2 regions of the Paenibacillus sp. SEL3 genome follow, and region 2 is predicted to be linked to the other one. Evidence: predicted binding sites of a transcription regulator. Region 2 holds the regulator's gene; the other holds the start of a gene.

Region 1 (7,603 bases), 160 kb from region 2:
AAGCACCTTTTTTATCACGGCCGTGCATTGGGTTTGCCCCTGGTGCAAACGGTTCGCCTGCTTTACGTCCATCCGGTGTTGTACCTGTTTTCTTACCATACACCACGTTAGAAGTAATAGTCAGTACAGATTGAGTAGGAAGCGCATTACGATAAGCTTTATGCTTGCGAATCATGCTCATGAAGCTCTCTACCAGTTCCACAGCGATGTTATCTACACGGTCATCGTTGTTACCGTAGCAAGGGTATTCGCCTTCAATTTCAAAGTCAACAGCAATCCCTTTTTCGTTACGGATTGGTTTAACTTTTGCAAATTTAATGGCACTCAAGGAGTCGGTAGCAACTGACAGACCCGCAATACCACAAGCCATGGTGCGGAGAATATCACGATCATGCAACGCCATTTCAATGCGTTCGTAGCTATATTTATCATGCATGTAGTGAATAACATTCAAAGTGTTCATATACAGTTTGGCCAACCATTCCATCATAGGTTTGAAGCGACTCAACACTTCTTCATAATCCAGAACTTCACCTGTAATGGCTGGGAATTCAGGCCCTACTTGGACGCCAGATTTTTCATCTTTACCACCGTTAATTGCATACAGCAGAGCTTTAGCCAAGTTAGCACGAGCACCAAAGAATTGCATTTGTTTACCGATTTTCATTGCCGATACACAACAAGCAATACCATAGTCGTCTCCATAAATCGGACGCATCAGATCGTCATTCTCGTACTGAATGGAGCTAGTTTCAATAGAAACTTTCGCACAATATTTTTTGAAGCCTTCAGGCAATTTTTCCGACCACAGTACAGTCAGGTTCGGTTCCGGTGCAGGTCCCAGATTGTAGAGGGTGTGCAGGAAACGGAAGCTGTTTTTAGTTACCCGAGTTTCTCCAGTTACGGACATACCACCAATGGACTCAGTAACCCAAGTTGGATCTCCACTGAACAGTTCATTATAGTCAGGTGTGCGCAAGAACTTAACAATACGCAATTTCATAACAAAATGATCGACCAGTTCTTGAGCTTGTTCTTCTGTCATTGTACCCTCTTCCATATCACGTTGAGAGTAAATATCAAGGAAGGAAGATACACGTCCTAAGGACATTGCTGCACCATTTTGTTCTTTGATTGCTGCAAGATATCCAAAATATACCCATTGGAAAGCTTCTTTCGCATTGTTAGCAGGTTTTGAAATATCAAAACCGTGCTCAGCAGCCATTTGTTTCAGTTCATTCAAAGCACGAATTTGCTCGGAAATTTCCTCACGCAGACGAATTACGTCTTCTTCCATGGAATCAACTTCAAGGCTTTTCAGTTGCAGCTTTTTATCTTGGATCAAGAAGTCTGCACCGTATAAAGCTACACGACGATAGTCACCGATAATACGACCACGGCCGTATGCATCTGGCAGACCAGTAATGATACCAGCTTTACGAGCTGCTCTCATTTCATCTGTATAAGCGTCAAATACACCTTGGTTGTGAGTTTTACGAATATGAGTGAAGATATCAATGATACTTTCTGGCACTTCAAAACCATAGGCTTTGCAAGCGTCGATCATCATTCGAATTCCGCCAAACGGCTGTAAAGAACGTTTGAATGGAGCATCTGTTTGTACACCGACAATTTGCTCTTTATCCCGGTCTAGATAACCCGGTTTATGTGAAATAATAGTGGATGGCGTATTCACGTCTACATCAAGCACGCCGCCGTTTGCCAACTCTTTTTTGGTAAGATCGGATACAATATCCCACAATGCAGTTGTGTTGGCCGTAGGACCAACCAAAAATTCTTCATTGCCAACATAAGGTAAGATATTGGTTTCAATAAAATCGTTGACGTTGACTTCTTTAGTCCATTTGCCTTTTTTAAAACCTCTCCAGCCAGATTGTTGCTCTTGTAATTCTCTCTCAATCACCGACATGTAAATCCCTCCAAATTGTTTGGTCTTCCGGACTTGTGATTTTTTTCACGATAAAGCTATTTCTTGAGCCCGGCCTGTTCACCGATGCCTTACGCTCAGTGTCGGGACCTTTCTTACACCCTTATTGTAGAATAATGATAGAGTGTAGTATGTGACAAAAATCACAATATGAGTGATTTTTGTCACTTTATTTTCCCTAGCTTCGCGCCTATATCCTTAGCCTTGCCGTTCACCTCCCTTCCCAAACCAACAGGCCCTCTATATAGAGAGCCTGCATCGGTATTGAACGAGAAAATGCTTTTTCACAAGCCTCTTCTTACCTATTATCTTATTGGTCAAAACGTCCGTAGAAGGCATTGCGATAGACATCAGCCAACTCAGTAACCAGTGGCAACTTAGGATTCGCAGTTGTACATTGATCTTCAAATGCGCGGTCAGCCAGATAATCTACACGTGATTCGAAATCTTTCGCATCGAAACCGATTTGTTGGAACGATTCCTCGATACCGAGTGTTTTGTTCATTTTACGGATCGCTTCGATCAAGCTGTTAACCCCTTCTTCGGTGGTGCGTGCAGGCAGTCCCAATATGCGCGCGATTTCTGCATAACGCTCATCCGCAACAAAGTGCGAATATTTAGGGAACGAAGCAAATTTTGTCGGTTTTTTCGCATTATAACGAATAACGTGCGGCATCAAAATGGCATTCGTGCGGCCATGCGCTGTATGGTATTGTCCACCCCATTTATGTGCAAGACTGTGGTTAATGCCCAAGAATGCATTAGCAAACGCCATACCAGCAAGTGTGGAAGCATTATGCATTTTTTCACGAGCCAGCTTATCACCGGTCAGAGCCGATTGTTCTAGGTATTGGAATACCAATTGAATGGCTTTAATTGCCAGACCATCTGTGTAGTCATTAGCCATTACGGACACGTAAGCCTCGATAGCATGTGTCAGAACGTCCATACCTGTGTCCGCTACAGCTGTTTTAGGCAGCGAATATACAAACACTGGGTCAATAATTGCCACATCAGGAGTCAACTCATAGTCAGCCAGTGGGTACTTCGTGTCGCCCAGGTTTTTGTCCGTAATTACTGCGAACGATGTAACTTCGGAACCTGTACCCGATGTTGTAGGGATAGCTACAAATTGTGCTTTTTGGCCCAGACGTGGGTACTTGTAAATCCGTTTACGGATATCCATGAATTTTTGTTTTAAGTTATTGAAATCAGTATCTGGATATTCATAGAACATCCACATGCCTTTAGCGGCATCCATTGGCGAACCGCCGCCCAGTGCGATGATGCAATCCGGTTGGAAACGTCTCATCATTTCAGTACCACGTTCTACCGTAACTGTCGATGGATCTGGCTCTACTTCAGAGAACACTTCGATAGCTACTGGTGTTTGGCGCTGATGCAGATAATGAATAACACGATCTACATATCCCAGTTGTACCATCATAGGGTCTGTGATAATAGCTACACGTGTGATATCAGGCATTTTAGCAAGATACTGTGTCGAATTTTTTTCAAAATAGATTTTGGAAGGTACTTTGAACCATTGCATATTCACCGTCCGTTTCGCCACCCTTTTCACATTAATCAGATTGACTGCCGATACGTTCGACGAAGTCGAGTTACGACCGTACGAACCGCAACCAAGTGTCAACGAAGGAAGATTGGTGTTGTAAATGTCGCCAATCGCACCATGTGTGGAAGGTGCATTTACAATGATACGTCCTGTTTGCAAACGGTTTGCAAACCGAGCGATAACATCCTCATCGTTCGAATGAATAGCGGACGAGTGACCCATGCCCCCGAATTCCACGACTTCAGCAGCGCGTTGAATACCTTGTTCCGCATTTTTTACTTTATAGCAAGCCAATACAGGACTCAATTTTTCCGCAGACAATGGGAATTTTGTTCCTACCCCTTCAATCTCAGCGACCAAAATTTTAGTTCCTGCTGGTACTGTAATACCACTCATTTCAGCAATTTTCACAGCAGACTGCCCGACAATAGCTGGGTTCACTGCACATTTCTCGACATTCATAGCTCCTTGAGTGAGCTTAGCTGCTTCTTCTTTATTTACAAAATAGCAACCGTTAGCGATCATCAATTTTTTCACTTGTTCGAAGATTGGCTCTTCGATAATAACCGCTTGCTCCGAAGCACAAATCATACCGTTATCAAAAGATTTCGAGAGGATAAGATCGTTCACGGCCTGTTTGATATCTGCTGTTTTTTCAATAAAGCAAGGCACGTTACCAGGACCTACACCAAGTGCTGGTTTACCGCAGCTATAAGCTGCCTTAACCATGCCTGATCCACCAGTTGCCAAAATTAGCGCCACATCAGGGTGGTTCATCAATACATTGGTCTTATCCATCGAAGGTGCTTCAATCCATTGAATACAATCGGCCGGAGCACCATGTTTAACAGCTGCTTCGAGCAAGACGCGGGCTGCTTCCGCACTACACGATTGAGCAGATGGATGGAAACCGAAAATGATTGGGTTACGTGTTTTAATGGCAATCAGCGCTTTGAACATCGTAGTCGAAGTCGGGTTTGTCACTGGAGTGATCCCCATGATAATACCGACTGGCTCTGCTATCTTTTGAAAACTGTCAAAATCATTGTCTTCAATGACACCGACGGTTTTTTCATTTTTGATACTATGATAGATATATTCTGTTGCAAACATGTTTTTGGTGATTTTGTCCTCGTACACACCGCGTCCTGTTTCTTCAACAGCCAACTTCGCCAGGTACATGTGTTTATCCATCCCTGCGAGTGCCATAGCTTGTACGATTTCGTCAATCTGTTCCTGATTCATACTCATGAAAGCTTGCTGTGCCCGGTTCCCCCGGTCAATCAGCGTTTGAATATACTGCTCTGCGCTTTGCTCTTTTTGAATAACCTCGTTTTTAACAGCCATTTCCCTCATCCTCCTGTTATCTCGTGTACTATCTCTTGTTCACGCACTGATCGTAACACAGCTTTTCAAGATATATTGTGATTTTTTTCACAATCTATTTAAAATTTTATTTTATGAAGTGAATTAAATCACAAAGTTTGGAATTCTGCCACTTTTACCCCCTCTTCTTGCCCCAAAAACTCATTGCACAAGTATATAATGAATTTGAATTGATCAAGTTGCAGATAAAAAACATAGGATACAAAGGGGAAATGGACGATGAGAAACCCTACAAATGTAATGGAAGCCCGCGGCAACACCTGTTGCTTCTCGGAGGCCAGCTTCAACCGATTGCAAGTAATGATGAAAGATCGAGTTATGCCAGAAAGCTCGCATCTGTTCTGGGAAGGAGATACAGCGGATAAGCTGTTTTATATTAAGCGCGGACGCGTGAAAGTAACCAAAACAACGGATGAGGGCAAGGAACTTATTCTATATATGTATCAAAGCGGCGATCTTGTTGGTCAAGCCGATCCATTTTTCGGTACTAAGCATTCCTTTTCTGCTGAGGTTCTGGAAGACAGTGATATTGGCGTAATCGATCATACAGATTTGGAACTGCTTATTTGCCAGCATTGTGATTTTGCGATTGACTTTATGAAATGGATGGGTTCACATCACCGCATTACTCAGACTAAGTTCCGCGATTTGATGATGTACGGCAAGCCAGGCGCTTTATGTTCAACGCTCATTCGTCTATGCAATACCTATGGTGAGCCTCACGGCGAACATATCCTGATTCATAAAAAAATTACTCATACTGACTTATCAAATATGATCGGTGCGACCCGGGAAAGCGTAAACCGGATGCTTAGTGATCTACGCAAGAAAAATGCAGTTGAATATGATAATGGTATGATTGTTGTCAAAGATTTGGAAATGCTGCAAGGTGTATGTCATTGTGAACTATGCCCTCGTGAGATTTGCCGGATATAATAAATCGTTTTTTTATGTAAAAGGGAGTGTTATAAGCCACTATAGCTTATAACACTCCCTAATTTATTTCCACTCCCCTACTTATACAGGAGCAGTAGCGAAGCATTTTAACGACAGTCCTTCTTCTGGCAACACTCTTTAAAACTGTAAGCATAGATAACTTAAATTCCCCATCTCATAGCTTCTATGGATGACCTTGGCTTCGTTTGCAGGATTGCCACTCCCCATTGCAATAAACAACGGTACAAAGTGTTCTGCTCTGGGTACGGCCTGGCGAGCATACGGTGCTTCGCTTTCATAGTGATCCAAAGCCTCTATATCTCTACTTTGTACTTTTTCAATAATCCAATCATCAAAATCTATAGCCCAAGGTTCTGTTTTCGTTTCCCCCCATTTGACGATACGCAGATTATGAACAGTCACGCCACTACCAATGACCAGAGTATCCTGTTCTCCCAGTCCTCGCAGCACTTCACCAATAGCATATTGTGCTTTGGGCGAGAGATATGGATTTACAGAGATCTGAACTACCGGAATGTCTGCCTCAGGATACATACGATGCAACAATGTCCAAGATCCATGATCCAATCCCCTCACCCGATCAGTTTCTACGTCAATGCCCTTTTGTTCATATAATTTTTTCAGCTTATTGGCCAGTTCCACAGAACCATGTGCTGGATACTTCACCGCGTACAGTTCCGGTGGAAAACCGCCAAAATCATAAATGGTATCGTACACGTCATCCATCGAACTGATCGTCAACGTTTGTGTTTCCCAATGAGCAGTAAAGATAACTATCGCTTTAGGACGAATACTTTTCCCCAGTTGCTCTAAAAATGAAGTATAGTCCGTCTGTTCAATAGCAAGCATCGGTGAGCCATGGGCCAAAAATAAAGATGGCATCATATAAAGATCCCCTTATCATCAACAATTTATTTTATTCATCAAGTAACTTTATGTAAGTAATGATACATAAGTAACAGAGTCATGTCAACACAGATTTTAACATACACTTAAAGGTCAAAGATTCTATAAATAAAGATTGATATAGGTATAATGTCATAGTAATATGTAACTAATAAATTTTAAAATTTCACTTTATTTCGATACAAAGGACTGGTTTCTATGGAGATACATACTTCTAATTGCCCAAAATGCGGTTCCGTTTTTCGTCAAAACCTTAGAAACCTCTGTAGTACTTGTATTCAGGAAGAAAATATATTCTTGGATCGCTGTTCTAACTATCTATGGAAGCATCCTTCTACTCATACTCGCCAGCTCAGTGACGTAACTGGTACACCTATAGAATTGCTCACAGATTGGGTAAGAGCAGGCAAATTTCCCTCCACATACAGTCAGCTTGATTATCCTTGTGAGTCCTGCCGTTCCCCTATTTATGCAGGGAGACTTTGTCATTCCTGTCTGGGTACATTCCGTTCGGCCGCGCTGGATATTCAAACCCGTGTGCCTCGCCGTGCAACAGCAGCATTATTCTCAGTTGCAGGGCGCGTCAAAGGCTATTAAGTCGTGCTGCCTAAGCACATCATTTCTGCAAAATGGATAAGTAGTCCTAAACGCAATATAAAAAACAGCCTTTTTTCTAGGAAAAGGCTGTTTTGCTATGAAAAACACTTATTTAGTTTGGTGCTCATCTAATCCATTCCTCAGCCCAAAATTGAATCTGTTCCATAACCGGCTGAAGTGCACGGCCTTTGGTTGTTAGCTCGTATTCAATGCGGACAGGAGTTTCTGGATAT
Region 2 (7,603 bases):
TTATGCGGTACCCGTCGATGTGAGCCGCCAGTTGAAAGAAATGTTTTTTGACAAAAAAAGAAGCATTATTCTGACTTCTGCTACCTTGTCGGTAGATAAGTCGTTTCAGTACATGATCGATCAGCTCGGCTTACAGGAGGCCGCAGATCAAGAGCGGCTGATGACTTCGCAGCTCCCGTCACCCTTTAATTACAGGGATCAGGTGTTGCTGGTTATTCCACGGGATTTCCCAAGTGTGAAGGGCAGTGTAGGAGATGCGCATTTTGTAGATATGCTCGTTAGCTCTCTAGGAGCGACTGCTCAGGCGACACGTGGGAGAATGCTCGTTCTGTTTACGTCCTATCGGATGCTCCGGCAAGTGTATGAGCCGCTCAAAGAGGCCTTAGCATCCAGCGAAATTACTGTGCTGGGACAAGGTGTGGACAGTGGAAGTCGCAGCAAGCTAACCCGCCGGTTTCAGGAAGCGAAAGCTTCTGTATTGCTGGGGACCAGCAGTTTCTGGGAAGGCGTCGATATTCCGGGGAAGGCTCTGACTTGTCTAGCCATTGTTCGCTTGCCGTTTCAACCGCCGAATCACCCGCTGCTGGAGGCAAAAAGCGAACTGCTCCAGCAGCAGAAGAAGAATCCATTTATGAAGCTGTCTGTACCGCAAGCGGTCATTCGCTTCAAACAGGGATTTGGTCGGTTGGTACGTACAGCGAACGACCACGGGGTCGTTATCGTTTATGATACGCGTGTGATTGAATCCTATTACGGAAAGCACTTTTTGTACTCGTTACCGGGACCAAAAATGGAGCATATGCCATCGGAGCAAATGGTGCCCCGCATCGCCGAATGGCTCCAATCCGCCCCGGAGACAGAGGCATAACGGACGGACATAAGTATGTTCGTTACAATTAGGGGGAGCAAGTATGAAATCAGATAAAATTTCAGAGGCTGTCGTACGGAGGTTACCCGTATATTTACGTTATCTGAATGCACTGCACAAACGGGAGGTGGCTACGGTCTCTTCTCAAGAGCTGGGACAGAGGCTAGATTTGAACCCGGCCCAAATCCGTAAAGATCTTGCTTATTTTGGAGATTTTGGTCGGAAGGGTATCGGTTATGATGTTTCTTATCTCATTGAGAAAATACGCCATATCCTGAAAATCGACCAACAAATTAATGTAGTATTGGTCGGAGCGGGTAATCTGGGGCAAGCCCTTTCGAATTATAACGCTTATTTAAAAGACAATATGAAGATTGTGGCGGTATTTGATGCGTTTCCGGATAAGGTAGGAACCAAGATCAATACATTGGTCGTGCAACCGATGGATGAACTGGAAGCGACTGTGAAAGAAAAAAACATTCGAATCGGGATTATTACCGTACCTGATTTTGAAGCACAGCACGTGGCTGATAGGCTTATTGATAGCGGAATTGGAGCGATCCTGAACTTTGCACCGACTACTCTCAAGGCACCAGCCAACATTCGGATTCATGCCACAGACTTTACAACTGATTTGCTTAGCCTCGCTTATTATTTGGAGGACGGAAAGGAAGAAGCACAATATGACAGTGAATAAATGGATGATTAAAAACGGATCTTTTGCCGTAAATGGACCAGAAGCAGGGGTAGTCCATGGTTTTATGATTGTGGAGGATAGTCGTATTACTTATATTGGCGAAACCTTGCCTGCGGGTGAGGAAGAGACGGAAGCGATCGATGGTAAAGGGCTATTGTTTTTACCTGGTCTGATCAATACTCATGGTCATGCGGCGATGTCTCTACTGCGTGGGCATGGAGATGATTTGGCACTTCAAGTATGGCTTCAGGAAAAAATGTGGCCTATGGAAGCCAAGTTTACATCTACAGACGTGTACTGGGGTACGTCCTTGTCTGTGCTGGAAATGCTGAAAGGTGGAACAACAACCTTCCTCGATATGTACGATCATATGGATGAGGTGGCTCGTGTGGCTGAAGAGTCAGGTATTCGTGCAAGTCTGATGCGTGGAGCAATTGGACTATGTTCGGAGGAAGAACAGCGAATCAAGCTGGCAGAGGCCGTGACTTTTGCGCGTAACTGGCACGGTAAAGCAGACGGCCGTATTACAACGATGATGTCACCGCATGCGCCATATACATGTCCACCTGCGTTTATTGAAAAATTCGTACAAGCTGCGCATGATCTGGACTTGCCACTGCATACGCACATGTCTGAGACGATCGCCGAAGTAGAGCAAAACGTACGCGACTACGGTTTGCGTCCGGTTGCACACTTGGATAAGCTTGGCTTTTTCTCCCGTCCTTCGCTTGTTGCCCATGGCGTTCATTTGAACGACGAAGAAATAGCTTTACTGGCAGAACGTGGTGTAGCGGTTTCCCACAATCCTGGCAGCAACTTGAAGCTGGCAAGTGGTGTGGCAAGAGTGCCTGAATTGCTGCGTGCAGGGGTTACGGTTTCTCTCGGAACGGATGGTCCTGCCAGCAATAATAACCTGGATATGTTCGAGGAAATGCGTCTGGCAGCACTTATTCACAAGGGTGTATCCGGTGACCCTACGGCAGTTCCTGCAAGTGAAGCGCTGCGTCTGGCAACAGAATACGGTGCAAAGTCGATTGGTTTAAAAGAAGTAGGAGCGTTGGCAGCAGGCAACAAGGCTGACTTTATCGCGTTGGATCTGAATCAGGCACATTTCTTGCCGCGTACAGATCTTATTTCCCATGCGGTATACTCTGCAAGCGCCAAGGACGTGGCTCATGTGTGGGTAGACGGTCGTCAGGTTGTGAAAAACGGCGAATGCCTGACTATGGACGAGGAACGTATCAAACATGAGGCACAAGCCGCCTTTGAAGGGCTGCTGTCGCGCTAATTCAGGTGTCACATCCCCTTAGAGAGGAAGCACGGGTTTGAAAAATAAGAAAAAATGGATAGCGGTCGCCATTTTGGCCGTGATACTGATCCTGGTCAGCATTTTCTGGTATTATTCCTATGTTACTCAAGACCAGGTGGCTGAGAAAAATGCCGCTATCATTAAGGCCAAGCAATCAGGTGGTCTGGTTAGCACGACTCAAACATGGAAGTCTGTGTGGGATCAGGTATATTGGGTGGTTCAAGGGAAAAATGCACAGAATGAAAATATAATGGTATGGGTTCCTTTTCAAAAAGTGGAGGGACAACCTAACGTACCTGCCGCAGATAATAGCGGTGTTCATACCGAGCTGCTGAAGAACGGAGTCGACGAGCAAAAAATGACGTCGCTAATTCAGCAGCAGCTTCCAGGTGTAAAAATTGTAAGCCTCCAGCCGAGTGTGTTCAATGGCGAATATGTGTGGCAGCTGTTTTACGATGATGGAAGCCATCATTACTATGCCTTTTACCGTTTTTCAGATGGGGGAGCGACGGGGGTAAAGTATACTTTGCCCAATAACTGAGCTGGTTGAGGATCAGCAGATGTGGAATGAATGACTAGTAAATGATTAAAAGCTCAAGAAAAAGACGTAAATGCGATGAAATTCGTATTTACGTCTTTTAGTCTTGCTATGCCGTAAAGATGAGCTGAATGCCAGCGAAGCATCTTTACCTACCCAACTTCTCTCCTAAGGCAAATTCATCTTTATGGCGGGCAACAGCGATCGTAAGATCAAATCCTACACGCAGCGTCCCACCTCCACCATAACCAAAGATTTTGCCTCATCACAACTCCTCCACACATTGCCTTCGATTTTAGATATACGTTATGATATACTATATTTTATAAGTGATAGACAAAAATGATAGAAAAAAGAATTGCTGATCACTGTAAGATCATGCAATTTGGTTGTTTGTTGACATTCGTCCCGTTTCTTCTGAGTTTTACATTTTGAGAGGAGGATGTTGTTTGAAATTGCGTGCAGTTCCTATCGTTGTGGCGGCAGTTTTGGCAGCTTTGCTGCTATTTGGGGGATGGTTCATTTACCGTCAGGTTACAATGCAAAGTCCTCTGGAAAAACTGGTTTCTCAATATCCAGGCGTGACAAGCGCTCAAATAGATATTAAACAGGATCAGGTTGTATTGAAACTAGATCTCAAACCGCAGGCGGATGTGGCCGGATTGGTCGATGTAGTTAAGCAAAAAGGACAATCCATCATTGGCAGCCGCACCATTAAGCTCGATATTGCAGACCGTTCCAATACAGCACTGAATCAATGGTGGTCTGAGGCTATGTTTCCTGTAGCCGAAGCGATGGAAAATAGAAAGTATACTCAAATTTCATCTACAGTTGAGCATATGAAAAAGAAAAAGACGGGTATCAAAGCTGATACCGACATGGATTCGAACAATGTCTATATCCGACTCAGCGAAGGGAAAGCGACCAAGTTTATCGTTTTGCCACGTCAATCTCAGCAGATGGGGGTATGGCCTAATGCCTAGATGGATCAAGGAAATATTAATCGGCATTGTGCCGGTAACCATTATATTTCTCGTTTTTATTGGGGTAAATATTATCCCTCTTCTAGTTGCTGGTGTGATGTTCAGCGGCTTGTTAATGCTCATGCATGCTCGTGGAGGCTTGGCCGTAGGTGCTGGGCAAGAACGTAAACGTAAAAAAAATGGCCCGGACAAGCTGACTTTTGAGGAAATCGGTGGGCAAGAAAGCGCTAAGCAGGAGCTGCGTGAGGCCTTGGATTTTTTGAATCGACATGATGAAATCTCCAAGTTTGGTATCCGTCCATTAAAAGGCGTTTTGCTCACAGGTCCTCCGGGAACAGGAAAAACACTGATGGCTAAGGCAGCGGCACACTATACTAATTCTGTTTTTGTTGCAGCCTCAGGTAGTGAATTTGTTGAAATGTACGTTGGTGTTGGAGCAGGTCGTGTTCGTGAGTTGTTCAGGGAGGCACGTACTCGTGCAGCCAAGGAAAAGAAGGAAAATGCAATTATTTTTATTGACGAAATCGACGTTATTGGTGGTAAACGTGAGGGTGGACAGCAACGAGAATATGATCAGACTTTGAATCAGTTGCTGACAGAAATGGATGGTATTTATTCGGTAGATACACCGCGGATTTTGATCATTGCGGCAACAAACCGTAAAGAAATGCTGGACAGCGCCTTAACGCGTCCAGGGCGTTTTGACCGTCATATTCAAGTGGATTTGCCTGATAAGAAGGGCCGTCTTCATATTCTCAAAATTCATGCCAAAAACAAACCGATTCAGGAAGATGCGAATCTGGATAAAATTGCTGAGGAATCTTATGGGTTTTCTGGCGCACAGCTGGAGAGCGTAATGAATGAAGCGGCAATCTATGCAATGAGACAGGATCAGAAAATGATTGCACAGAAACATCTGTCGATGGCAATTGACAAAGTGATGATGGGTGAAAAGACAGATCGAGAATCGACCTTGGAAGAGAAAAAACGTGTAGCGATTCATGAACTAGGACATGCTATTATGGCCGAAATTGTTCGTCCTGGTAGCGTAAGCCAGGTAGCACTTAGCCCACGTGGGAAAGCGCTTGGGTATGTGCGTCACAATCCACAGCAAGAGCAGTATTTATACACCAAGCAGTACCTGGAGGAGCAGATTATGATCTCGCTCGCAGGGGCTGCGGCAGAAGAAATGTACTATGGCGGTCGAAGTACCGGCTCTAGTAATGATTTTGAGCAAGCACTGAACATCGTTCATACGATGATGACTTCCGGTTTGACTTCACTTGGCATTATTAACATGGAAATGGTAACGAAAGAAGAACTCATGCGGGAAAATGGCGAGATTATGGCTGACCTGCATACCCGAACTTTGGAACTGCTGGAAAAGCATCGTCCTGTGTTCGACAACTCACTTGACATCCTGATGAAGGAGGAAACTTTGTCTGGAGACCAATTTAGATGTCAATTTAGTGAAAATGCTTTATTACCAGCATAATTTTTTATGCTGGTTATTTTTTTTTACTTTTAGTCCGTGCTAAGATATTATTATCTATTGGGACATAAACATGTATTTTTCGACAAAGAAGGATACAATATATGAGAGTGACCAGGAAAGGGTGGAGTAAAGAATCATGCAATTCAAAAAAATCGGCGTCATCGGCGGCGGCACCATGGGACAGGGGATTTCTGAAATGCTCGCGTCCAAAGGAATCGATGTGCTGCTGGTAGAGCAGACACCAGAGAAACTAGACTACGCCTACAATATGATTGAAACGAGTCTGGACAAACAACTGGAAAAGTGGGCAATTACTCAAGCTGAGAAAAAATTGATCTTATCCCGTATTCAAAAAGTAATCCATTTGGCGGAGCTCGGCAGCTGCGATATGGTCATTGAGACGATTACAGAGAATCTGGACGAGAAGAAAGCAGTGTTCCAAGAGCTAGACTATGTGTGTCCAAGCAATATTATTCTTGCAAGTAATACATCCACGCTGAGCCTGACCGAGCTTGCCAGCTCGACCAAGTATCCTGAGCGTGTTATTGGTATGCACTTTATTTATCCAGTATCCCGCATTGATCTTGTAGAAATTATTCGTGGTTTGAAAACTTCGGACGATACATTTGAAAACACTAAGATGTTTGTGGAAGAAATAGTGGAGAAAAAAGGAGTCATGATTTACGAATCTCCTGGATTCGTAACAAGCCGGATAATCTGTCTGTTGATTAACGAAGCGGCTCATGTACTGCAAGAGGGCGTAGCTTCCGCTGATGATATCGACGACGCTATGCGAATCGGCTACAGCTTCCAAAGCGGTCCTTTGGAAATGGCTGACCGCTTTGGTCTGGATTCCGTTTTGGCTGCTCTGGAGCGTATGTTCCGTGAATTCGGCGAATTGAAATATCGTCCGTCCATCGTACTGAAGAAAATGGTGCGTGCAGGTAATCTGGGCGTGAAATCGGGCGAAGGCTTCTTTAAGTACGACAAGGATGGTGACCGGATATGAAAATTCTCGTAATTAATGCAGGGAGTTCTTCCCTAAAATACCAATTGTATGATATGACGGACGAGTCCGTTCTGGCCAAAGGTTTGGTAGAGCGTATCGGTATGGATTCCTCCATTCTGACGCATAAGCCAACCAATAAAGAAGAATACACTGAAGTTAGCGAAATTCTGGAGCATACTACAGCCATCCGTAAAGTGCTGAACGCACTCACAGATGCTGAACATGGTGTAATCTCCAGTACTAGTGAAATTCAGGCTGTGGGCCACCGTGTGGTTCATGGAGGCGAAATCTTCAAACAGTCAGCAGTTGTAACGCCTGAAGCGAAGAGTGAAATCCGCCGCTTGTTTGACCTGGCGCCACTGCATAATCCCGCTTCCATGATGGGGATTAAAGCGGCTGAATTGAATATGCCAGATGTACCGCAGGTTGTAGTATTCGATACCTCGTTCCATCAAACCATGCCTGAAAAAGCTTATATGTACGCCATTCCAAGAGTGTTGTACAATAAGTACAAGGTTCGTCGTTACGGTGCCCACGGTACTTCTCATGATTTTGTGAGTAAGGAAGCAGCCAAATTCCTTGGTCGTCCTTTGGAAGACCTGAAGATTATCACTTGTCATATCGGTAATGGTGGTAGTGTAACAGCAGTTCAAGGCGGTTTGTCTGTTGATACTTCCATGGGGATGACTCCACTGGAAGGCCTT

What was found. The regulator Rex, encoded in region 2, represses fermentation and respiration genes when NADH is low (regulators of the CRP and FNR family bind a similar motif). The targets are predictions, from matches to a motif close to TTGTGAAATATTTCACAA.
Region 1: adhE (bifunctional acetaldehyde-CoA/alcohol dehydrogenase) is a predicted target of Rex. The motif match lies at 4,947-4,964, and genes of this name have one in related genera.

The regions. Positions count from the first base shown of each region.
Region 1 is NZ_CM137725.1:229,522-237,124, forward strand. It holds gene pflB (formate C-acetyltransferase) at 1-1,930, opposite strand, end outside; gene adhE (bifunctional acetaldehyde-CoA/alcohol dehydrogenase) at 2,259-4,871, opposite strand; gene ACYCS5_RS01190 (Crp/Fnr family transcriptional regulator) at 5,130-5,846, shown strand; gene ACYCS5_RS01195 (DODA-type extradiol aromatic ring-opening family dioxygenase) at 5,985-6,752, opposite strand; gene ACYCS5_RS01200 (hypothetical protein) at 7,071-7,370, shown strand; gene ACYCS5_RS01205 (winged helix-turn-helix transcriptional regulator) at 7,495-7,603, opposite strand, start outside.
Region 2 is NZ_CM137725.1:70,191-77,793, reverse strand. It holds gene dinG (ATP-dependent DNA helicase DinG) at 1-868, shown strand, start outside; gene ACYCS5_RS00360 (redox-sensing transcriptional repressor Rex) at 912-1,565, shown strand; gene ACYCS5_RS00355 (amidohydrolase) at 1,552-2,853, shown strand; gene ACYCS5_RS00350 (cell wall elongation regulator TseB-like domain-containing protein) at 2,891-3,415, shown strand; gene ACYCS5_RS00345 (hypothetical protein) at 3,862-4,395, shown strand; gene ACYCS5_RS00340 (AAA family ATPase) at 4,388-5,890, shown strand; gene ACYCS5_RS00335 (3-hydroxyacyl-CoA dehydrogenase family protein) at 6,027-6,899, shown strand; gene ACYCS5_RS00330 (acetate/propionate family kinase) at 6,896-7,603, shown strand, end outside.